Regions from separate parts of the Bradyrhizobium sp. B117 genome, predicted to be linked through region 1. Evidence: riboswitches for the same ligand, from Rfam matches in the RefSeq annotation. Region 1 holds a riboswitch; the other holds the start of a gene.
The links. Region 1 has a riboswitch for S-adenosylmethionine ahead of AAFG16_RS04645 (homoserine O-acetyltransferase). Riboswitches for the same ligand answer to the same signal wherever they lie in the genome.
Positions count from the first base shown of each region.

Region 1 (11,807 bases):
GAGGCGGTGCGCAGCGGCCGCCAGCTCGTGATCTTTCCGGAGGGCACGCGCCGCGCGCCGGGCGCGCCGCCTGATTACAAGACCGGCTTTGCGCAGATCTATTCGTCCTGCGGCGTCGCCTGCCTGCCGATCGCGCTCAATTCTGGCCTGTTCTGGCCGCGCCGTACCTTCATGCGCTATCCCGGCACGCTGGTGGTGGAGTTCCTCGATCCGCTGCCGCCGGGCCTGCCGAAGGACGAGTTTCTCTCCCGCGTGCAGACGTCGATCGAAGACGCGACCGCCCGCCTCGTCGAAGCAGGGCGGAAAGAGCAGGAGCAGCTGATCGGCTCTGCGCCGAGCTATGCGCCGTCGGCGAGCTAGCGGCTTTCGCTGTCTTCGTCGGGTGCGTGCAGCGAATGTGCTTCCCCATGCAGCATGGTCGCGAGCTGATGCAATTGCGTGTCGCGAAAGCCCTCGGCCTCGATCGCCTTCACCGTCGCCGTGACGTAGTCGCGGTTGGCGCCGGACTGGCCGTGGCCCTGGATCACGTGGCGGTGCTGCTCGGCGAGCGACAGCCGGCCGGCATATTGGACATGGCCGCGGTCGACCACATAGGCGAGCGCGGGGACGCGCTGGCGCGCATCGTTCTCCAGCCACACCGAGCGCATCACCTCGCGATAGACCGAGGTGACCTGCTCGCGCGCGCGCAAGTAGGCGACGACGTCGGTGCGGTTCGTCTCGGCGACGCGGAAGGCAATGCCGCGGCAGGCGCCGCCGCGGTCGAGCCCGAGCACCAGGCCCGGCTTCTCCGGCGTGCCACGATGCACGAAGGAATAGACGCAAAGCGCGCGATGCTCGCCGACCAGCCGCGCCGGGACGCGCTCCTCGAATTCGAAGCCCGGCCGCCACATCAGCGAGCCGTAGCCGAACACCCAGAGGTCGCCTTTGGCTGTGGTGATGGAGGGGAGGGTGATTTCCGACATTTCGGGCACGGCTACCAGAACCGGGCCCCCAAGCGAAGCGGATTCTCAGCCTTTCGGCGGGACCGGACCTCGCTTACATTTGACAAAATCTGGGGCCAAAGGGTCGCCGCATGTCCGATATGACCGTTGCCGCAGGCCGGCGCTCCCGTTGGCGCCTTTTCATCGCACCCGTTCTCCTCCTGATCCTCGCCCTCGCGTGGAGCGGCTTCTGGTTCTTTGCGGCCTCGCAGGCCGAAGTGGCCGCCGACGCCTGGCGCGCGCAGGAGGCCAAGGCCGGCCGCATCTATGATTGCGCCAAGCGCTCGATCGCCGGCTTCCCGTTCCGCTTCGAGGTGCAGTGCTCCGGCGCCAGCGTCGCCCTGGTGTCGCAGAACGCCAGCAAGACGCCGTTCACGGCGAAGCTCGACAATATCCTGGTGGTCGCCCAGGTTTACGATCCCAGACATGTCATCGCCGAATTCTCCGCGCCGGCGACGCTGACCGATGGCATCACGCAAAACACCTTCGTGGTGAACTGGAGCAAGGGCCGCAGCAGCGTGGTCGGCTTGCCGGCGGTGCCGGACCGCGCTTCCATCGTGTTCGACGATCCCAGCGTCAACCGGCTCGACGGCAGCGTGCAGGTGCCGCTCGCCCGCGCCAAGCAGGTCGAGCTGCACGGGCGCCTGGCGGACGGATCGACGCCCGATCATCCTGTCATCGAGACCGTGCTCCACGTCGCGCAAGGCAGCATCCAGGGCGTTCACCCCCTGCTCGCCGAGCCGTTCGAAGCCGACACGCGCGCGAAGATCATCGGCCTTTCCGACCTCACGCCAAAGCCCTGGCCGCAGCGCTTCCGCGAGATCCAGGCCGCAGGCGGCCATGTCGAGATCGTGCAGTCGCGCATCCAGCAGGGCGAGATGATCGCGGTCGCGGCCGGCACGCTCGGCCTCTCCGCCAATGGCCGGCTCGACGGCGAATTGCAGATGACGGTGACGGGCCTCGAGCGCGTCATCCCTGCGCTCGGCATCGAGAAGATGCTGGAAGAGGGCGTGCCGCAGGCGACCCTCGATCGTGTCGCGCCCGGTATGAAGTCGCAGGACCTCAACAATCTCTTCGGTGCGCTTGATCGCGCCGTGCCCGGCCTCGGCAAGGTGATCAAGCAGAACGCCAATGCCGGCGTTGCCGCCGGAATCAATTCGATCGGCACCGAGAGCACGCTGGAAGGCAAGAAGGCGCGCAGCTTCCCGCTGAAATTCGTCGATGGCGCCGTGCTGCTCGGCCCGATCAAGGTCGGCCAGATCCCGCCGCTGTATTAAACACGGCACGCCCCGCCAAACGCTCCGTCGTCATGCCCGGGCTTGTCCCGGGCATCCACGTCTCTGTTCAATCGCGGAAGCGCGTGGATGGCCGGGTCAAGCCCGGCCATGACGGAGAGAAACGCGCTATGGCTTCTTGCCGAGCCGCCCGTGCTCGCGCCCGAAATCGGCTGCCGCCGAATCCTGGCCGATCTCGACGATGCCGCGGCGGATGGCGCGGGTGCGGGTGAAATGGTCGAACAGCGCCTCGCCGTCGCCACGTCGGATCGCGCGGGTGAGCTTGGCGAGATCCTCGGTGAAGGTGCCAAGCATCTCCAGCACGGCTTCCTTGTTGGCGAGGAAGACGTCGCGCCACATCGTCGGATCGGACGCCGCGATGCGGGTGAAGTCGCGAAAGCCGCCGGCGGAGAACTTGATCACCTCTGACTCCGTCACCTGCGCGAGCTCGTCGGCGGTGCCGACGATGGTGTAGGCGATCAGATGCGGCAGGTGGCTGGTGATGGCGAGCACGAGATCATGATGATCCGGCGTCATCACCTCGACCTTGGCGCCCATCGCCGCCCAGAACGCGCGCAGCCGATCGGTCGCCGCCGCATCGACGCCCTCCGGCGGCGTCAAAATGCACCAGCGGTTGATGAAGAGCTCGGCGAAGCCGGAATCCGGGCCCGAATGCTCGGTGCCCGCGACGGGATGCGCCGGCACGAAATGGACGGTCTTCGGCAGATGCGGCGCCATGTCCCTGACCACCGCGCCCTTCACCGAGCCGACGTCGGAGATAATAGCACCGGGCTTCAGATGATCGGCGATCTCCTTTGCCACCTCGCCGCAGGCGCCGACGGGAATGCAGAGGATGACGAGATCGGCGTCCTTCACCGCCTCCGCATTGGTCGCCACGACGTGGTCGACGATGCCGAGCTCCATCACCCGCGCGCGCGTCTTCTCCGAGCGCGCGGTGGTGACGATCTCGCCTGCCAGGCCCTGGAGCTTCGCAGCGCGCGCGATCGAGCCGCCGATCAGGCCGAAGCCGATCAGCGCGACGCGCTGGAAGTGTGGTGTCGCGCTCATTTGCCGGCCATGAAGTCGCGCAAGGCGTCGACCACGAGGCGGTTGGCCTCCTCGGTGCCGATGGTCATGCGCAGCGAATGCGGCAGGCCGTAATTCTTCAGCGCGCGCAGCACGAGGCCGCGCTTGGTGAGGTAGGCGTCGGCCGCGTCCGAGGTCTTGCCGTCGGTCGGGAAGTGGATCAGCACGAAATTGGCGACACTCGGCGTCACCTTCAGTCCGAGCTTGCCGATCTCTTCGGTCAGCCAGTTGCGCCAGGTCTCGGTGAACTGCTTCGACATCGCCTGGTGCGCGGTGTCTTCAATGGCGGCGACCGCGGCGTACATCGCCGGCGTCGACACGTTGAACGGCCCGCGGATGCGGTTGACGGCGTCGATGATGTGCTCGGGGCCGAACATCCAGCCGATGCGCAGCGCGGCAAGCCCGTGGATCTTGGAGAAGGTGTGCGTCACCACCGTGTTCTCGGTGGTGGCGACCAGCTCGATTCCCATCTCGTAATCGTTGCGCGAGACATAGTCGGAATAGGCGGCATCCAGCACCAGCAGCACGTGCGACGGCAGGCCGGCGCGCAGCCGCTTGACCTCGTCGAACGGCACATAGGTGCCGGTCGGGTTGTTGGGGTTGGCGAGCCAGACCAGCTTCGTCTTCGGCGTCACCGCCTTGAGGATGGCGTCGACGTTGCAGGTAAGGTTGGTCTCCTGCGCGACGACGTTCTTGGCGCCCACCGCCATGGTCGCGATCGGGTAGACCAGGAACCCGTGGGTGGTCGAGATCGCCTCGTCGCCCTGGCTGAGATAGGTGTGGGCGAGCAGGTTGAGGATCTCGTCCGAGCCAGCGCCGCAGATGATGCGGTTGGGGTCGAGCCCGAACGAGCGGCCGATCGCCTCGCGCAGCACGCGCGAGGTGCCTTCCGGATAATCCTCCAGATGATCCGCCACGCGCTTGAAGGCTTCGATCGCCTTCGGCGAGGGTCCGAACGGGGTCTCGTTGGCCGAGAGCTTGAACACCTTGCGGCCCGGCTCCGGCACCGGGCTCTTGCCGGGCGTGTAGGGCGCAATATCGAGAATGCCGGGATTCGGCACGGGGCGGGACATCTTCAACTCCGGATAGGCTGGGCGCGTGACTTACGATTTCGGCCCGGTCGGGGCCACCGTATAGCGCGTTGCGTGGCTGCCGACGAGGGCCGTGGAGCGCACCGAGGCCCCCGCCTCGATCAGGGCAGCCCTGATCTTGTCGATGCTGGTGTCTGATGTGACCGAGACCAGCAGCGCCGCACCGTCGAAGGCGGTATCGGGCACCGCCACGATGTCGGCGAGCGGCGACAGCGCGCGCGCGACCTCGGCGTTCCACCCGGACACGCGCACGCTGAAGGTCTCGACCTCTGTCACCACGGCGCTGTCGGCGACGCGCGAGATCGCGAACACCGGCAGCGACGCCGGATGGTCGGCACGCTCGACGAAGGGCATGCGCGCAATGATCTTTGGCGCGCTCCGCGCTTCCAGCTCCAGCCACCACGGCGTGCGGCTCGATGTCGCCGAGACCAGCGCCAGATCGCCCTTGGATTTCGCCACCGCCTCGACCGCAGCCTGCGCGCTGAAATGCGCGACGTAAGGAACCGTGAAGCCGAAATGGAAGCGCACGGAATCGCGCATCGCCGGCTCGCTCACCGAGATGTCGGCATGCACGGAGAACGGCGCCTGGACATAGGTGAAGGTGGAAATGATGACGCGCCAGATGCTCTCGACCGTGTCGAGCGGCAGGATGCCGCGATGCCGCTGCACGATCTCGCGCATCATCGAGGCCTCGCGTGCGGGCCGGAACGCCGAGCCGACCTCCTGGGTCTGCTTCACCTGGATCAGGCGGTCGATGATGTCGCCGCGCTGCATCAGCAGGCGATGCATGTCCGCGTCGATCGCGTCGATCTCCTTGCGTAATTCCTGGAGCGATGGTGGCGCGGGCGGACGTTGGGACATATCTGCCAGATGGGTTCAGTGCTGTTGAGAGGCGTTCCAATGCGGGATGGGCAAGCCGGATTCCGCTGCGGTCGATGTCCTGATTAGGCAGTCAGGGCGGCGAAAGCAAAGAGAAATGACGACCTTTTCGCCGAGCGTTTCAAGGACGATTTTGGTTAATCCGGGCCGCGACTTGACGAAAACCGCCCAAGACAGTAGGTTTTGCCTGTTCCGTGGTCATTTGAGCCGGCCGGCTTGCAGCCACGTTAAAAAACTCGCTAAACAGGCCGGGGACGCTTCCGATCCCGGCCGAACCTATCGTTCAGGCCGGGTTTTTCATGGCCTGATGCAAGTGGCGGTCTGAAGTCCGATCGCAAACGAGGTCGATGGTCAGATGGGTAGCGTCAAGTCGATTCCGAGTCCTGCGATCAGCGCCGATGAGCGCTCGCACGAGGTCGATCACCCGAGTTCGCAGGTCGCGCGTTTTGGCGCAGACCAGCCGCTGCGGCTCGATTGCGGCGTCGATCTGGCGCCGTTCCAGATCGCCTACCAGACCTATGGCGAGCTCAATGCCGATCGCTCCAACGCCGTTCTGATCTGCCATGCGCTGACCGGCGACCAGCACGTCGCCAATCTGCACCCCGTCACCGGCAAGCCCGGCTGGTGGGACACCTTGGTCGGCCCGGGCCGGCCCATTGATCCCAGCCGCTACTTCATCATCTGCTCCAACGTGATCGGCGGCTGCATGGGCTCGACGGGGCCGGCCTCGATCAATCCCGCCACCGGCAAGGTGTGGGGGCTGGACTTTCCTGTGATCACCATCCCAGACATGGTGCGCGCGCAGGCGATGCTGATCGACCGGCTCGGCATCGACACGCTGTTCGCTGTGGTCGGCGGCTCGATGGGCGGGATGCAGGTGCTGCAATGGACCGCGGCCTATCCTGCCCGCGTGTTCTCTGCGCTCGCGATCGCCTGTTCGACGCGGCACTCGGCGCAGAACATCGCCTTCCACGAGCTCGGCCGCCAGGCCGTTATGGCCGACCCCGACTGGCACAATGGCGGCTATGCCGATCGCGGCCTTCATCCGCATCGCGGCCTCGCGGTCGCGCGCATGGCCGCGCACATCACTTATCTGTCAGACGCTGCTCTGCACCGGAAATTCGGCCGGCGCATGCAGGATCGCGAGCTGCCGACTTTCTCGTTCGACGCCGACTTCCAGGTCGAGTCCTATCTGCGCTACCAGGGCTCCTCCTTCGTCGAGCGCTTCGACGCCAACTCCTATCTCTACCTGACCCGCGCGATGGATTATTTCGACATCGCCGCCGATCACGGCGGCGTGCTGGCGAAAGCGTTTGCCGGCATACAGACCCGATTCTGCGTGGTGTCCTTCACCAGCGACTGGCTGTTTCCGACCTCGGAATCGCGCGCGCTGGTGCATGCGCTGAACGCGTCGAGCGCGCGGGTGTCGTTCGCCGAGATCGAAACCGATCGCGGCCATGACGCCTTCCTTCTCGACGTGCCCGAATTCTTCGACATCTCCCGCGCCTTCCTGCAATCGGCGGGCAAGGCGCGCGGGCTGACCGGCAAGAACGACTGACAAGGACCGCTCGCGATGTCTGTACAGGAAGTGCTGCCGCTGAACGGTTTCACCGCGGAGCAATCCGCTCATTTCCGCGCCGACCATCTGCTGGTCGCCGAGATGGTCAAGCCCGGCTCCAAAGTGCTCGACGTCGGCTGTGGCGACGGCGACCTGCTTCAGCTGCTGGAGACGCGCGGCATCGACGGCCGCGGCATCGAATTGTCGCGTGAGGGCGTCAACCGCTGCGTCGCCAAGGGCCTCGCGGTGGTGCAGGGCGACGCCGACACCGACCTCGTCAATTATCCCGACGACGCCTTCGACTACGTGATCCTGTCGCAGACGCTGCAGGCGACGCGGCAGCCGCGCGTGGTGCTGGAGAATTTGCTGCGCATCGGCCGCCGCGCCGTCGTGTCGTTCCCGAATTTCGGCTTCTGGAAGATGCGGCTCCAGCTCCTGATCGGCGGCCACATGCCACGCACGGAGAATTTGCCCGCGACCTGGTACGACACCGCCAACATCCATTTCTGCACCATCAAGGATTTCGTCGAGCTCTGCGACGCGATCGGCGTCAAGATGGAGCGCGCCGAGGCGCTCGACCTCTACGGTCGTCCGCTGCGGCTGCGGTTGCCATGGTGGGTGTGGAACATGTTCGGCGAGCAGGGCGTGTTTCTGCTCAGCCGCGGCGGGCGGAAATAGTTTCTCCGTCATTGCGAGCGCAGCGAAGCAATCCAGGATCTTTCTGCGGAGGCAGTCTGGATTGCTTCGTCGCAAGAGCTCCTCGCAATGACGGAGCGTGTGGCGATGTCGCGGCTCTAATGCGCCGCCAGCGACCTTGGATCACGCACCGGCCATCGTCCCGCTTCCACCAGCGTCACGAACCGCTCCACGCTCTCGTTGAACACTGCGGGCTCTTCGAGATTGAGCACGTGGCCGGACTTGGGAAACATCGCGAGGCCGGCAGCCGGCAGATGTTTCTTCAAAAACAGGCTCGCACCGACGCACGGATCGTCCTCGTCGCCGCAGATGATCAGTGCCGGCGTTGTCGCGGCTCTGATCGCATCCGTCAGCGTGTAGATCGAGGGGCGGCCACCCTGGAAGCCGCGCATCGTGCGCGCCGATCCCCTTGAATCGTGGCGCGCCAGCGCGGTGTAGAAATCGGCGTGGCCGCGCGGGTCCTTGACCAGGAAGGGTATCCGGCTCGGCGCCTCGCGCGTGACTTTGGCGACCTCCGCGGAGCCCAGCGTCTCGAACTGCTCGGCATTGGCGCGGCACTGCTTGCGCCAGGCGTCGAGATTTTCGAGCTCCGAGCCGGAGCCGACGCCGGCGAGCGTCATCGACAGCGCGCGATGCGGCGCGTTCAGTCCGATCTGGAGCGACGAATAGGCGCCCATCGAGAGCCCGACGAGATGCGCGCGCTCGATTCCGAGATGATCGAGCACCGCGAGCGCGTCGGTGTAGAAGTGCGTGTAGGTGTAGACCTCGCCATCGGGCACGTCGGACGGCGTGTAGCCGCGCGCGGAATAGGTGATGCAGCGGTGGCCGCGCGAGAAGTAGCGCATCTGCGGCTCCCAATTGGTGTAGTCGGCCGCGAATTCGTGCAGAAAAATAATCGGCGTTCCCTGGCCCGCTTCCTCGAAATAGATGCGGACGTCATCCCTGGTCGTGGCGTGGGGCATTAACTGTTTCCCTCTGTTCAAGCCGCGCGCGAAGGATCGCAGTTAATGGTGTTGTCCGCAATGCGGCAGCCTCAGACCAGCTCCAATGCAAAATCATCGCAGCCATTCGCCGACGCGGCAGTCTTTTTCTCGCCACATCCGGAAGCTTTACGGCCCGGCGGATGTCGGCCACCGCACAGGCCGACGGGAAGTGGGGGTGTAACTAAGGATGAAGAATGGTTGAGTTGTTTGCGTACCGCCTGTCGCGTTGTGTTGTCGCGCTGGCGTTCTTCTTCGCGGCGGTTGCCGCGTTCGTTTCTCCGGCCTCAGCGCGGCCACACCATCGTCATAGCGCAGAGCGGCACGGTTACGTGCACCATGCCAGACATCATCATTATCGCCACCATGCCCGCAGCTCGCGCTTCGAGCGCAGCGCGGCGCAGTTGCAGGCGAGCGGCTTTGCCGACACGAAGGCCAGCTATGATCCGAACGCCAACGGCGGCGGCATGGCCAGCAACGCCATGAGCGGTGGCGGCCTCAGTGGCGGATCGGGCCTCGTGTCCGAGGCGCGCCGCCATCTCGGCGGCAACCCGACGGGACGCGGCAGCCTGTGGTGCGCGCGCTTCATGAACATGGTGCTGGAGCATACCGGCCATCGCGGCACCGGCTCCGACATGGCGAGCTCGTTCGCGCGGTACGGCACCCGTGTCTCCGGTCCGCAGGTCGGCGCCATCGCGGTGATGTCGCGCGGTCGCCGCGGCGGCCATGTCGGCATCATCACCGGCATCGACGCGCAAGGCAATCCGATCATGATCTCCGGCAACAACGGCAATCGCGTCCGCGAAGCGCCGGTCTCGCGCGGCCGCATCTATGCGTATGTGATGCCGAACTAACGACGGAGCCGTAGCGGGAGTGCCGTAGGGTGGGCAAAGCGAAGCGTGCCCACCACTTCCGTCCGTTCGATAAAATGGTGGGCACGGCGCAAGAGCGCCTTTGCCCACCCTACGGCAGCGGTACTAGCTCACATCAGCTTCGGCTGTTCCACCGCGACCGCATCCCCCACGCCGATCTCGCCACCTTCGATCACCTCGGCATAGATGCCGCAATCCATGTGGCCGAGATGGCGCGAGAGCGTCGGTGGGATTTCGAGGTCGCGCGCGGCGGTCACCGGGTCGACATTGGTGGCCGGGCAGCGGACGATGCGCTTGACCACTTTCAGCCGGGCTTGCCCGATCGCGAGCGTTTGGCCGACGAGGTCGAGCTCCGACCAGGCCGGCCAGCCCTTCACATAGAGATTGGCGCGGAAGCGCAGCGGATGCACGGCAGTGCCGCCGAGCATGGTCTCGATGGCGCGGACGCTGTCGAGATTGATGATGGATACGACCTTGCGGGCGACGTCGGAAAAGCTGTGTTCGCGGCCGGACAGGACCTTGGGCGGCCCGTTCAGCTCCGGTTGGAAATTCTCGGTGAAGTAGCTCTCGATGGCGGCCCGCCCGGCGGCGGTCTCGAGATCGCCCCTGGCGACGATCTGGCCGTCCTTGCGGATGGTCAGGCGGTTGGTCGCGTCCTCGAAACGGCTGTCGAGCGACGCCAGCCGCTCATTGCGCGCCAGCATCAGAAACTGGATTTTCGGCTTCCACTCGGGGGCTTCAGGGTCGAACCCGCTCGGGCCGTTCTCGATGGCATAGCGGCGGTCGGCGGGTAGGGTCTGGCCGACCCGCAAAGGCACCCGGGACAGGCTCTCCGGCGTCAGGCCCTTGATTGGATAGCGGTAGAGGCCGGTGATCTCGGCGGTCTGGTTGGCTGTCATGCCGCTACTTAAGGGATTCGACCGCGCCCCGCCAAGCTGGCGGATCGGCGCACGAAATTGTGAAGTCGCCTCTTTCGATCCGGGGGCACGCTTCCCACATCTGGGTCAGGCCGGCGCCAGCGCCGGCTGATAACGACCGCTGCCGGTTGAGGAACGTCAACGCGGTCAGCGGAAACCCAGTGAAGATGCCGTTTGGGGTGCCTTAGAGGGCCCCAGGGGCAGGCCGAGGGACAGAAAAGAAATGAACATCGAGAAGTATACCGAACGCTCCAGGGGCTTCATCCAGTCCGCGCAGTCGCTCGCGGTGCGCGAGGGGCACCAGCAGTTTTCCACCCTGCATGTGCTGAAGGTCCTGCTGGACGACAATGAGGGGCTCGCTGCGGGTCTGATCGACCGCGCTGGCGGCAATTCCCGTGCAATCCTGAAGGCGACCGAGGACGCCCTGAACAAGGTGCCGAAGGTCAGTGGCGGTGGCGCTGGGCAGATCTATCTCGCGCCCGAGCTCGCCCGGACCTTTGATGCCGCCGAAAAGGCCGGCGAGAAGGCCGGTGACAGCTTCGTCACCGTCGAGCGGCTGCTGCTCGGTCTCACGCTGGAGAAGACCAGCGAGGCAGGTAGCATTCTCGCCAAGGGCGGTGTCACCCCGCAAAATCTCAACGCTGCGATCGAGGCGCTGCGCAAGGGCCGCACGGCGGACTCTGCGACCGCCGAGAACGCCTATGACGCGCTGAAGAAATATGCCCGCGACCTGACCCAGGCTGCGCGCGACGGCAAGCTCGACCCGGTCATCGGCCGCGACGAGGAGATCCGCCGCACCATCCAGGTGCTGTCGCGCCGAACCAAGAACAACCCCGTCCTGATCGGTGAGCCCGGCGTCGGCAAGACCGCCATCGCCGAAGGGCTCGCGCTGCGCATCGTCAACGGCGACGTGCCGGAGGGACTGAAGGACAAGAAGCTGCTGTCGCTCGACCTCGGTGCGCTGATCGCCGGTGCAAAATACCGCGGTGAGTTCGAGGAGCGGCTGAAGGCCGTGCTCCAGGAGGTGACCGCGAGCGAGGGCAATTTCATCCTGTTCATCGACGAGATGCACACGCTGATCGGCGCCGGCAAGGCTGACGGCGCGATGGACGCCTCCAACCTGCTCAAGCCCGCGCTCGCCCGCGGCGAGCTGCATTGTATCGGCGCGACCACGCTCGACGAGTACCAGAAGCATGTCGAGAAGGATGCCGCGCTGGCGCGTCGCTTCCAGCCGATCTTCGTCAGCGAGCCCTCGGTCGAGGACACCATCTCGATCCTGCGCGGCCTGAAGGACAAGTACGAGCAGCATCACGGCGTGCGGATCACCGATTCCGCGCTTGTTGCCTCCGCGACGCTGTCCAACCGCTACATCACCGACCGCTTCCTGCCCGACAAGGCGATCGACCTGATGGACGAGGCCGCGGCGCGGCTGAAGATGCAGGTCGATTCCAAGCCGGAGGAGCTGGATTCGCTG
Region 1 is NZ_CP152414.1:950,063-961,869, forward strand. It holds gene AAFG16_RS04615 (lysophospholipid acyltransferase family protein) at 1-360, shown strand, start outside; gene AAFG16_RS04620 (gamma-glutamylcyclotransferase) at 357-962, opposite strand; gene AAFG16_RS04625 (DUF2125 domain-containing protein) at 1,073-2,257, shown strand; gene AAFG16_RS04630 (prephenate/arogenate dehydrogenase family protein) at 2,384-3,322, opposite strand; gene hisC (histidinol-phosphate transaminase) at 3,319-4,413, opposite strand; gene AAFG16_RS04640 (chorismate mutase) at 4,444-5,292, opposite strand; SAM riboswitch at 5,495-5,574, shown strand; gene AAFG16_RS04645 (homoserine O-acetyltransferase) at 5,666-6,868, shown strand; gene metW (methionine biosynthesis protein MetW) at 6,884-7,546, shown strand; gene AAFG16_RS04655 (alpha/beta hydrolase) at 7,663-8,526, opposite strand; gene AAFG16_RS04660 (TIGR02594 family protein) at 8,742-9,398, shown strand; gene AAFG16_RS04665 (MOSC domain-containing protein) at 9,527-10,315, opposite strand; gene clpB (ATP-dependent chaperone ClpB) at 10,557-11,807, shown strand, end outside.

Region 2 (11,807 bases), 470 kb from region 1:
CTACACACTTGTCCGGATCATGCCTAGATAGGCGGGATGGAAGCAACCACCCTGCTGACGACACGCTCGATGACCGTCTCCGAGTTTCGCTGCGATGCGGGACCAGACGACACGCCATTTGCGGAATGCCGCACCGGCCATTCCATCGGCTATGTCCGCTCGGGCAGCTTCGGCTGCCATTGCCGTGCCGGCTTCTTCGAGCTGGTGGCAGGATCGATGCTGGTCGGCGCGCCCGGCGAGGAATACACCTGCACGCATGAGCATGTCTCGGGCGACGTCTGCCTCGGCTTCTCCTTCAGCGAGGACCTGGTCGATGCCCTCGGCGGGCGGCGCGAGGTCTGGCAGGTCGGCGCGACGCCGCCGCTGCCCGAGCTGATGGTGCTGGGCGAGCTCGCCCAAACGGCAGCAGATGGCAACAGTGACTTGGGCCTCGACGAGGTCGGGCAGATCCTCGCTGGCCGCTTTGTCGAAATCGTCTCGGGCAAGGCGCGCAAGCCGACGACGCCGACCGTGCGTGATCGCCGCCGCGCTGTCGAGGCCGCGCTGTGGATCGACGACAATTCGCATACCGAGGTCGACCTCGAACAGGCCGCAAAGCAGGCGGGCCTCAGCCCGTTCCATTTCCTGCGGTTGTTCTCCGCCGTGCTCGGCGTCACCCCACATCAATATCTGGTGCGCTCGCGGCTGCGGCATGCGGCGCGCCGCCTTACTGAGGACGACATCGCCGTCACCGACATCGCCTATGACGTCGGCTTCGGCGACCTCTCCAACTTCGTCCGCACGTTTCATCGCGCCGCCGGCGTATCGCCGACGAAGTTCCGGCAGGCCTCGAAGGGGATGCGCAAGATTCTCCAAGAGCAGCTTGCCCTCAACTGACTAGTTTCGTCTCCGGCGCGCGCCAGTTGCGGCGCGCTTTGCAAATGGAGACGACTATGTATGACCACATCGGATTGCGCGTTGCCGACCTCGACGCCGCTACGCGCTTCTACAGCGCGGTGCTGGCGCCGCTCGGCTATGTCCTGTGCACCAGCGGCGACGGCTATGCCGGCTTCGGGCCGAAAGGCGAGCCCGCGCTGTGGCTGCACCTGAACAAGGGACGGAAGGCCGACGGCGCGCATATCGCGTTTCGTGCCAAGGATCAGGACGCGGTCAAGGCGTTTCATAGCGAGGGGCTGAAGAGCGGCGGCCGCGACAATGGCGGCGCCGGGCCGCGCAGGGATTACAGCCCGACTTATTTTGCGGCGTTCTTGATCGACCCTGATGGCAACAATGTCGAGGCGGTTTGTGTGTGAGCGCTAGCCGCGCACGCGCTTTCGTAGGGTGGGCAAAGCGAAAGCGTGCCCACCTACCATCAATGGTGGGCATTGCGCTTCGCGCCTTTGCCCACCCTACGAACCCCATCTCAAGAGAGAGACCATGGCTTCCATCCACAACGACATCCCCCTCTCCGCCTCCGCGAGCGACGTCTGGGACGCGGTGCGCGATTTCGGCGCGCTGCCTCAGCGGCTGGCGCCGGGCTTCGTCACCGCCTGCACGCTCGACGGCGACGCGCGCATCGTCACCTTCGCCAACGGCTCCGTCGCGCGCGAGGTGCTGGTCGATTGCGACGATGCGCGGCAGCGGCTGGTGTATGCGATCAACAGCGAACGGCTGAAGCATTACAGCGCCTCGGTGCAGGTGATCGCCGAAGGCGACAAGAGCTGCCGCCTGGTCTGGATCATCGACATGCTGCCGAACGAGCTTGCGCCCTACGTGCAAGGGCAAACGAAGGAAGCGGTCGTCGCGATGCACAAGGCGTTTCCGCCCGCAGCCTGAACACGCTCTGTGACTTCAGGCACAGAGCCCTCCCTTCGCCGGCCGTAACCATGGCCGCGTGCGTCCGGTTGGCTCCGCTCTCCCGGCGGCGCCGCGCACGCGAGGAGCAGGCCATGAGAGGTGCGGACAAGGTGATCTGCCAGGCGGCCGCCGTGCTGCTGCTGTTTTCAATTTCGAGCGCGCCGGCAAAGGCGCAGTTCCTCGGCGGCGGCGGCGCCGGCGGCGAGGACATGATGACCCAGATGGCGCCGATGCTGGAGATGATGAAGGCGAAGATGGGCAAGCGCCGCTTCGCCATGCTGATGCAGACCATGGGCCCGATGATGAGCCGCATGATGGAGAATGGCGGCGGGTTTGGTGGTGGTTTTGGCGGCCTCGGCGGCGGCAATCTCGGCGGTGGGTTCGGCGCGCCCCATTACGGCGGCACCATGCCGATGGGCGGCGGCACCATGCCGGCCCGCTTCGGCGGCATGGGTGGCGGCGATATCATGGGCATGCTCGGCGGCGCCGGCGGCGGCGACATGATGGCGATGATCCCGCAACTGATGCGGCTCGCCAATGCCGGCGGTGGCGGCCATCGCCGCCACAGGCATCGCTAATCCACCGCGCCCGACAGCGCCGGCCCGATCGCCGGCTTGCTGTCGCGCGGTCCCCAGCGCGTCAGCACGACGCTGGAGCAGGAGAGCACGCCGAGCACGACCATCGAGCTCGCGGCCAGCCAGAAGAAGCTCTGCGCGGTCGCCTCATGCGTCGACAGCCACCAGCCGGCGGCCGAGATGTAGATCAGCCGCGCGGTCTGCGCCAGCACCGGGCCGATCACCTTCGCCGCGCCTTGCGAGGAGAAATACATCGTCGTTGCAAGGCCGAAGAACGCGTAGAACGGCCCGACCGTCGAGAGATATTGATGGCTCGCCGCGCGCACCGCCGCGCTGTCGGTGAAGATGTTGACCCAGAGATCGGGAAAGATCGCAACCAGGCATGCCGGCGTACCGACGGCCACGAAGGCGGCGGCACTGGCGATCCAGGCGATGCGCCTCGCCCGCGCGATGCGGCCCGCGCCGATCGCCATGCCGACCATCGGCACGCAGGCGATGCCGAACGAGAACGCGATCGAGGTCAGCAAAAATTCCAGACGTGCGCCGATGCCGTAGCCGGCGAGGATCGCGGTGCCGAACTTCGCCAGCATGTGAGTGAAGATCGAGATCGTCAGCACCGATTGCAGCGGCGAGAAGCAGGCGATGGCGCCGACCTTCAGGATGTCGAAAAACATCGCCCATTGGATGCGAAGCCCGCGCAGCTTCGGTGCGATCCGCGCGCGGCCGGAGAACAGGTACCAGCCCATGATGCAGATGTTCATGGTGTAGGCGATCAGCGCGCCGGCGGCGACGCCGCGCATGCCGAGCTGCGGCATCGGGCCGAGTCCGAGGCCGAGCGTGCCGCCGAGCACGATCTGCCAGACCGCGGAGTTGAGGATGAGGAACGACGGCAGCTTCATGTTGCCGGTGCCACGCAGCACGCCGGCCATGGTGTTGAGCAGCCAGGGCAGCACGGCGCCGCCGAAAAACACCTGCGTGTAGGCGATGGCATGCGTCAGCACATCGCCACGACCGCCGAGCATCTCGAGCACCCTGGGGCCGAAGATCAGCATGCCCAGCATGAAGACGAGGCCGAAGCTGATGCCGATCAGCATCGCATGCACGGCGAGCGTGCCGGCGCGCTCGCGGTCGCCGGCGCCGAGCGCACGCGCAATGGCGGAGGCCACCGCGCCCCCCATCGCGCCGCCGGACATGGTCATGGTCAGGATCACTGTCGGAAACACCAGCGCCATCGCGGCCAGCGCCTCGACGCCGAGCCGGCCGATATAGGAAGTCTCCGCGATCACCGTACAGGTGCCGGCCGACAGCGCGATCACGTTGGGCCAGGCGAGCGAGAGCAGCGTACGCAGGATCGGCCCGTCCGTCAGCGCGCTCTTCACGGGCGGCGGAGGCGGTGGCAGCGGGCGCTCTTGCTCATCGACCGGGATTTCGGCGATGTCGGACATGTCCTCTCCCGGGCGCAGGCGCCATTTGCGGCGCGGCAATGAACAGGTGTGCCAATCAATGTCTTCGCGCGGAAGGCGCTGCGACGGTTGTTAGCACGGCAATTGCCGATTCCTCCTGCGCCGGGTGCAGGCGTGCCCTGCGGCAGCGCATTTCAGCCCGTGGAATTGCGGCTATTCTCCCTCTCCCGTTCTTACGGGGAGAGGGTCGGGGTGAGGGGCTCTATCCGCAAAGACGGTGACAGCTAGACTCGCGGAGAGTCCCCTCACCCGCCGCGCTACGCGCGTCGGCCTCTCCCCGCACGCGGGGAGAGGCGAAGTGCGCGGCGGCAGCGCCGGCTATTCGATCGTCCAGACCAGCGGCGGACGCCCGCCTGCGGCGGTGCGCATCTGCACGCCGATGTGCCGGCCGCATCCCGCGGCGAGGCCCTCGAACAAACCCTCGAGCACCTTGGCGCAGGCGCGATGATAGTCGGCGACATCGTCCATCAGCTTCCAGCTCTGCTGGCCGATTTCGAAGCTGCCTTCGGACTGCGTGGTGTCGGCAACGTCATCCTGCGCGGCGAACAATGCATTGAGGAACGCTGCGAACTCGCCCGCGCCACCGCGGCTCATCGACAGCGCCGCCGCGACCTCGTCGAAATACTGCATGCCGATCAGCTTGCCCGTGAGACGCAGGAGATAGCCGGCATCCTCCGGCCCAAACAACTGCACCATCACGGGAGCGGCGGTGCGCACATATTCCATCGCGTAGTTGCGATAGGCTTTTTCAAGCCGCGGCTTTGGCCAGCTCGCAACAGGCAGAGCCGGCGCGGTCCTGGCATCGAACATCGGCGCCTCCAGATGCCGCGCGAAGACGAGGCGCTGGTCGAGTTCGAGCGGATGGTCATATTGATGATAGTAGCCTTCGAGCCCGTCCTGGCCGTCGACGCTCTGCTTGGTGCAGACGAAGCCGAGCCTGATATCGCCGAGCGCGACGCCGTTGTTGGCGTGCCAGCCGCGCAGCATCGCGCGGCTTACCTCGCCCGGCACGCCGCAGATCGCGGTGCCCTTCCAAATCCAGCGCGGTGGTGGATAGCGGATCCAGGCCTTGGTGTCGCTCTCATGCATGTATTCGACATGCACGCCGCCGATCCAGTTGGAGAGGTAGTGATATTGCGCGGCAGCCACCGCCGGCGGCAGATGATCGATCCCGAGCTTCTTGAGCCCGGGCAGGAAGCGCTCCTGCTGCTGGCGGCGGAACACGCGGAAGACAAACTCCGCCGCATCCGCCGTGCCGCGTCGCGTGACGACGGTGAGGATGAGGCCGGTGAAGTAAGCGTGGTAGAGATCGGCGACCGCGCGCCAGCGCTTCCATTGGGCTTCCTGCGCGGCATCTGATGCGGCGGTCATGTTCGCTCCCCGATCATTGTTGCGATCGAGTGTGTCACTGCCTCCGGTGACAGACAAGTTCACGTGGATGCAAGGCCCTCTGCACGACAGCCCGTCAATTCCGCATCACGAATTTTGCGCAAGTCTCGCCGCGCGTTCACGCTCGACGCGCTCGGTGACGTCGCGTGCCATCGCCACCGATCCCTGCACCGCACCGCCGGAATCCCGCACCAGCGCGAAGGTCATCTCGATGTAGAGCTTGCGTCCGCTCTTGTGCAGCGCGCGGGTCAGCGTCGGCTTGCCCGCAAGCTTCATCGTCCCGCTCGCGAGCGCAGCCTCAAAACCCTTCCAGTGCGCGGCGCGCAGATGTTCGGGAATGATGAAGTCGAGGTTCTGACCGAGCGCTTCGTCGGCGGAGAAACCGAACAGCGCGGCCGATGCGCGATTCCAGCGCGTGATGGTGCCGGAGCGATCCGAATAGATCAGCGCGTCCGCGACGTCGTTGAGGATGTTTGCGTCGAGTTGGGATTGATCGGTCATGGCGCCACCTCGCATGATGCCGGATTTCGTTGCGCATCCTGCCACACGTTCGCTGTGATCGCCCGACTTGATCGGGCGATCCGGAATTCCGAGACAGCAGTGATCAAATCGCGAGGCTGCGGCGTACTGGATGCCTGCCCCGGTCAAGCCGGGGCATGACAGTAGAGTGTGTAGCTACACCCGAAAATGCTTCGATAGTTTGAGGCCCTGCGCCTGGTAGTTGGAACCGATGCGCTGGCCGTACATCGCGTCGGGGCGGGCCAGCATCTTCTCATAGACGAGGCGGCCGACGATCTGGCCGTGCTCGAGGATGAACGGCACCTCGCGCGAGCGCACCTCCAGCACGGCGCGGGCGCCTTGGCCGCCGGCGCCGGCATAGCCGAAGCCGGGATCGAAGAAGCCGGCATAGTGCACGCGGAATTCGCCGACCAAGGGATCGAACGGCACCATCTCCGCGGCGTAATCGGGCGGCACCTGCACCGCCTCCTTGGAGGCGAGGATGTAGAACTCGCCGGGATCGAGGATCAGGCTGCCGTCGGGACGCGCCGAGATCGGCTCCCAGAAATCCTCCACCGCATAGCCGGCGCGGCGATCGACATCGACCACGCCGGTGTGGCGCTTGGCGCGGTAGCCGACGAAGCCGTTGGCTTTCTCGCCCGAGAGATCGACGGAGACGGCGACGCCGCCGGAGAGATCGGCATCGTCGATGTCGACGAGGCGCTCAGTGGCATGCAAGCCATCGAGCTCGTCGGCATTGAGGATGGCGTCACCAGTGCGGAAGCGTACCTGCGACAGGCGCGAGCCTTCGCGCACAAGCACCGGAAACGTCTTCGGGCTGATCTCGGCATAGAGCGGGCCGTGATAGCCAGCGCCGATCATGTCGAAGCGGCGGGTGCCGTCGGCGATGACGCGGGTGAAGACGTCGAGCCGGCCGGTCGAGCTCTTGGGGTTCGCGGCCGCAACGATCTCCGGCGGCAGCGCCAGGCTCTCCAGCAGCGGCACGATGTAGACGCAGTTGGTCTCCAGCACCGCACCGTCGGCGAGGCTGAACTCATGCAGCTTCAATTCGTCGATGCGCTCGGCGACGGTGGCGCCGGGTCCCGGCAGGAAGCTGGCACGGACGCGATAGGCGATGTCGCCGAGGCGCAGATCGAGGCTCGCCGGCTGGATCTGGCTCTCGACGAAATCGTATGCGGGCAGGATGAGGCCCGCTTCCGCCATCGCCGCGATCATGCGGTCGGGCAGGATACCATTGGCGTCGGCGGCAACCGTAAAGCTCAACCGGGGGTCCTCATCAGGGGGCAAACGCATCCGGACATGCCGGAAATACTAGCCTTTTACGGCTATCCGATGGACGCCTTGACGGAAAGGGCATTGCGGAATATGAGCATCACTTATCCCGTGGTGATTTGAGCCGGCCGGCTTGCAGCCACGTTAAATAAGTCGCTAAACAGGCCGGGGACCTCTGTGATCCCGGCCCGTGGAGATATCCAGGCCGGTTTTTTTGTGACCGTTTTCGTATCATACGGTCATGTCGGAGGGTCCTATGTCGAAGTCGCCTGCCACCTACCGCCCCGAAACCCGCCTGGTCCATTCCGGCACCCTGCGCTCGCAATATGGCGAGACGTCGGAGGCGCTGTTTTTGACGCAAGGCTATGTCTACAACAGCGCCGAGGAGTGCGAGGCGCGGTTCAAGGGCGAGGACCCCGGCTTCATCTATTCGCGCTACTCCAACCCGACCATCGCGATGTTCGAGCGCCGCATGATCGAGCTCGAGGGCGCCGAAGCCGCCCGCTCGGCGGCCACCGGCATGGCCGCGGTGACCACCGCGATCCTGGCGCCGCTGAAGGCCGGCGATCACGTGGTCGCTTCCCGCGCGCTGTTCGGCTCGTGTCTTTACGTCATTCAGGATCTGCTGCCGCGCTATGGCATCGAGACCACGCTGGTCGACGGAGCCAATCTCGATGAATGGCAACGCGCGGTGAAGCCGAACACCAAGACGTTCTTCCTGGAGAGCCCGACCAACCCGACGTTAGATGTGCTCGACATTCCCGGTATTGCCGAGATCGCGCACAAGGGCGGCGCGCGGCTCGTCGTCGACAACGTGTTCGCGACGCCGATCTGGCAGAGCCCGCTGGCGCTCGGTGCCGACGTCGTCGTCTATTCCGCGACCAAGCACATCGACGGCCAGGGCCGTTGTCTCGGCGGCATCATCCTGTCGTCGGAAGCCTTCATCGCCGAGCACATCCACAATTTCATGCGCCAGACCGGCCCGTCGATCTCACCGTTCAACGCGTGGGTCCTGCTCAAGGGCCTGGAGACGCTGGGCGTGCGCGTGCGCGCGCAGACCGACACGGCGGCGCGGATCGCCGAGGTGCTGGCGAGCCATCCGAAGATCTCGCGGCTGGTCTATCCCGGCCGCGCCGATCATCCGCAGGCGGCGCTGGTGAAAAAGCAGATGCGCGGCGGCTCGACGCTGGTCGGCTTCGAGGTCAAGGGCGGCAAGGCCGCGGCGTTCCGCGTGCTCAACGAGCTCAAGCTTGCGAAGATCTCGAACAATCTCGGCGACGCCAAAAGCCTCGTCACGCATCCGGCGACCACGACGCATCAGCGCCTGAAGCCGGAAGACCGCGCCGCGCTCGGCATCAGCGAGGGATTCATCCGCTTCTCCGCAGGCCTCGAGCATGCGGACGATCTGATCGAGGATCTGATGGCGGCGCTGGAGAAGGCGTGAGGCGAGCCAAGGGCTCGGTCTCGTAGGGTGGGCAAAGCGAAGCGTGCCCACCATTCACAATCTCGATGCCGATGGATGGTGGGCACGGCGCTTCACGCCTTTGCCCACCCTACGGCAGCGGAGTTACATCGGCCGATACGTCCGCACGTCCGCGGGCACGTTCACGCCGATCTTGATCTGGCCGACCGAGCGGATGATGTCGTCGCCGAGCAGCTGGGCGAAGCAGGCATAGCCCCAATCGTTCATGTGCAGACCGTCGGAGATCACAAAGCTCTCGACAGGGATCGACTGCTTCTCGTGCCAGTCGCGCATCACCTCGAAGCGCGGGAAGATGCCGACGTGACGGAGCTCGGCGACCTTGCCGAGCAGCTTCACCATCTTGCCGGCGCTCTCGGCGCGCTGGTTCACGGCCGGCGAATATTGCGGATCGACCAGCACGATGTCGGCGCCGCCGGCGGCCTGGATGCGGGTGATGCCGTCCTCGACCATCTTGGCGGTGTCGCCGGGATCGAGATTGCGCAGCACGGCGTTGGTGCCGACCTGCCAGATCACCAGATCCGGATGCACGTCGATCACCTCCTTCTGGAGGCGCTTCATCATCTCGGGCGCGTCCTCGCCGCCGACGCCGGCATTGACGACGGTGATGTCGGCGGTCGGATATTGCCGGCGCAGCTGCGTGGCGAGACGGTTCGGATAATTGAACTCCGGCGAGCTCGCGCCAAATCCCGCGGTCGACGACGAGCCGAACGCGACGATGAGGACGGGCTGGCCGGCGACGAGCTTGCTTGCGACATGCGGCAGCGAGCCCATCGCCTTCGAAGCGCCCTTGGGCGGCAGACAGGGCACGCGGCTGAAGATGTCGCCGGCGGATTTCGCGACCTGCTTCACCTTGTCGATGGCGCGCGAGGTGATGCCACGCTGCTCGTGTGACGTCACGGCGACCGTGGTCTGGGCAGGCGATGCGGGAGCGGAATTAGCCGATTGTGCGGGCGCGGGCGTCGCCTGCGCGGCTTGCGCCTGCGCGCGCGACTGCGAGGCCGGGATCAGCAACAGCAGCGCTGCCGCTGCGGGCGCAGCCAGCGATGCCGTCAGGCAAAAAGGGCGGAAGGTACTCATTAACGCTAGTCCTCAATTCTGCTGCTGGGCCGGCCCTAAATGGGCAGCGTCGACCACGAACTGTGCCAACGCCCGGCCCAGGCAATCATGGACCTGTTTCGCCAGCTCGGGCCCACGGGACGGGCTGAACAGGTCGAACTGACCCTGATCATTCCACTGCCGCATGATCGCGAAACGATCGAACAGCGGGACATCATGCTCCTGCGCCACGACCCGCATGTTGTCGAGATATGGCGGCACCGAGATCATGGTTTCGGTTCGCGGGCTGTACTGCAAATTCATCAAGACGACGTCAGCCCCTGCATTTTGCAGCGCGGCAACCCCTGAGGTCACAGCGCCGCGGAAATCGTCGGGATCAATGGCTCGGATAGCATCCACGGTCCCGGTCTGCCAGATGACCAAAGTAGGCCTTTTTGCTTCCATCAGCTTAACGAAGGTTCCGGCCGCCTCCTCGGCCGTCCTCTTGCTCTGTATTTCTACGGAGACGTGCACGACCTCCGACGGCGGCAGCTTGTCCTTCAAAATGGCCTGCATGCGCGCCGGATAGGAGGCATCCTCGGAGGCCGGAATCGTGGTCGAACGGCTGCCGATGACCAGGATTTCAAGGGGTTTGCCGGATTTGACGGCTTCGGCGACCCTGGGAAGCTGGCTCTCGCTGGTGAGCAGATAGGACGGCAATTCGCAGGCTGCGGGCGCGGCAGGAGCGGCAGCAGGCGCAGCATCGCCCGCGCGCGCCTGGGGCGCGGCGAGGCTACCGCATAGCAGGATCAGGCTCAGGAGAACCTTCGCCTTCATCAGCCCCCTCCCGCCAGATCGGCGTTGCCGACGGCGTTTTTGGTTTTCGCACCGCTCTTGTCAGCCACGCGCTTGTACCACGAAATCACCGAGGCCACGCCCCACATGATCAGGATTCCGCAGAGACTAATCAGCGCATGCATGACGGCGCCGCCGGAGACTTCGGCCAGGATGAAATGGCCGGCAAAGGCGAGGAAGACGCCGAGGCAGAAGATCTCGAGGGAGTGCTGGCCGCACAGGATCAGCGGGCGCAGCCAGGGCGATTTCAAGCCCGGCCACTCCCGCGGCAGGAAGCGCACCGTGAGCGCGGCCAGCGCCAGGAAATGGGTGAAGCGGAGCACATCGAGATCGGTCTTGTCGATCGGGTACATCCACTGCTCGAGCCGCTTCGGCATCAGATGCGACAGCTGCGGCACATACCAGGTCAGCGTCACGTAGAACGCCGCAACGATATAGGCGACCGCGATCCACATCGTCACCGGTGAGGCCAGGATACGCGACATGCGCCGCGCACCTCCAAGCGCGCACCATGCACCGAACACGAACAGCAATTGCCAGGCGAGCGGATTGAACGCCCAGAAGCCGTTCGGATAGGCGGAGAAGTAGAGATCGAATTCCCAGGTCACCGCGTAGAGCACGGCCGAGAGCGCGAGCGTGACGTCGGGCTTCCACTTCATCGACCACAGGATCAGCGGCAACGCCAGCATCAGCACGATGTACAGCGGCAGCACGTCCATGTTGACGGGACGGAAGCGCAGCAGCAGCGCCTGCACGATGGTGATATCGGGCTGCTTGAGGAAATCCATGATCCCCATCTCTTCGGTGTAGAGCGGGTTCTCGAAGCTGGTCGCCACATAGGAGATCTCGGCGAGAAAGATCGTGAACAGGAAGACGTGGGCGACGTAGATCTGCCAGACGCGCCGCAGGATGCGCGCGGTGGCGATGACGACGCCGCTCTCCAGCATCGCCCGGCCGTAGACGAAGGCAGCCGTGTAGCCGGAGATGAAGATGAATATCTCGGTGGCGTCGCTGAAGCCGTAATTGCGGATCGTGAACCAGGTCAGAAGGCTCGGCGGCAGATGGTCGATGAAGATCAGCCACAGCGCGAGGCCGCGGAACAGGTCGAGCCGGAGCTCGCGCTCGCCGATGGCGGGCAGCGAGATGGCCGGCGCGGCCGCGCGCGGTTTCGCGGTTCCCGCGATCGATCCCGTCACTTGGTCGGCAATGGTCATCGGGGCCTAGAAACCCTTGCGCAAGTCGCGACGCATGAAGGAGTTTACAGGTCCGGCCACTGTCTCGCAAAGCGCGCCGGATCACATTTGGGGGGTCTACTTCCTCGCGAATTCTGGCGGGACGATGTCGTGAAAACCGCCTCGGGCGTTTGGTTCCGGAGCCGGA
Region 2 is NZ_CP152414.1:479,742-491,548, reverse strand. It holds gene AAFG16_RS02315 (AraC family transcriptional regulator) at 37-876, shown strand; gene AAFG16_RS02310 (VOC family protein) at 933-1,292, shown strand; gene AAFG16_RS02305 (SRPBCC family protein) at 1,417-1,815, shown strand; gene AAFG16_RS02300 (hypothetical protein) at 1,929-2,414, shown strand; gene AAFG16_RS02295 (MATE family efflux transporter) at 2,411-3,856, opposite strand; gene AAFG16_RS02290 (hypothetical protein) at 4,193-5,245, opposite strand; gene AAFG16_RS02285 (PAS domain S-box protein) at 5,351-5,764, opposite strand; gene AAFG16_RS02280 (2'-deoxycytidine 5'-triphosphate deaminase) at 5,939-7,045, opposite strand; SAM riboswitch at 7,156-7,235, shown strand; gene AAFG16_RS02275 (O-succinylhomoserine sulfhydrylase) at 7,311-8,498, shown strand; gene AAFG16_RS02270 (SGNH/GDSL hydrolase family protein) at 8,622-9,614, opposite strand; gene AAFG16_RS02265 (SGNH/GDSL hydrolase family protein) at 9,627-10,409, opposite strand; gene AAFG16_RS02260 (OpgC domain-containing protein) at 10,409-11,641, opposite strand.
Region 2: linked by a shared signal. The riboswitch ahead of AAFG16_RS02275 (O-succinylhomoserine sulfhydrylase) and the one ahead of AAFG16_RS04645 (homoserine O-acetyltransferase) in region 1 are both predicted to bind S-adenosylmethionine.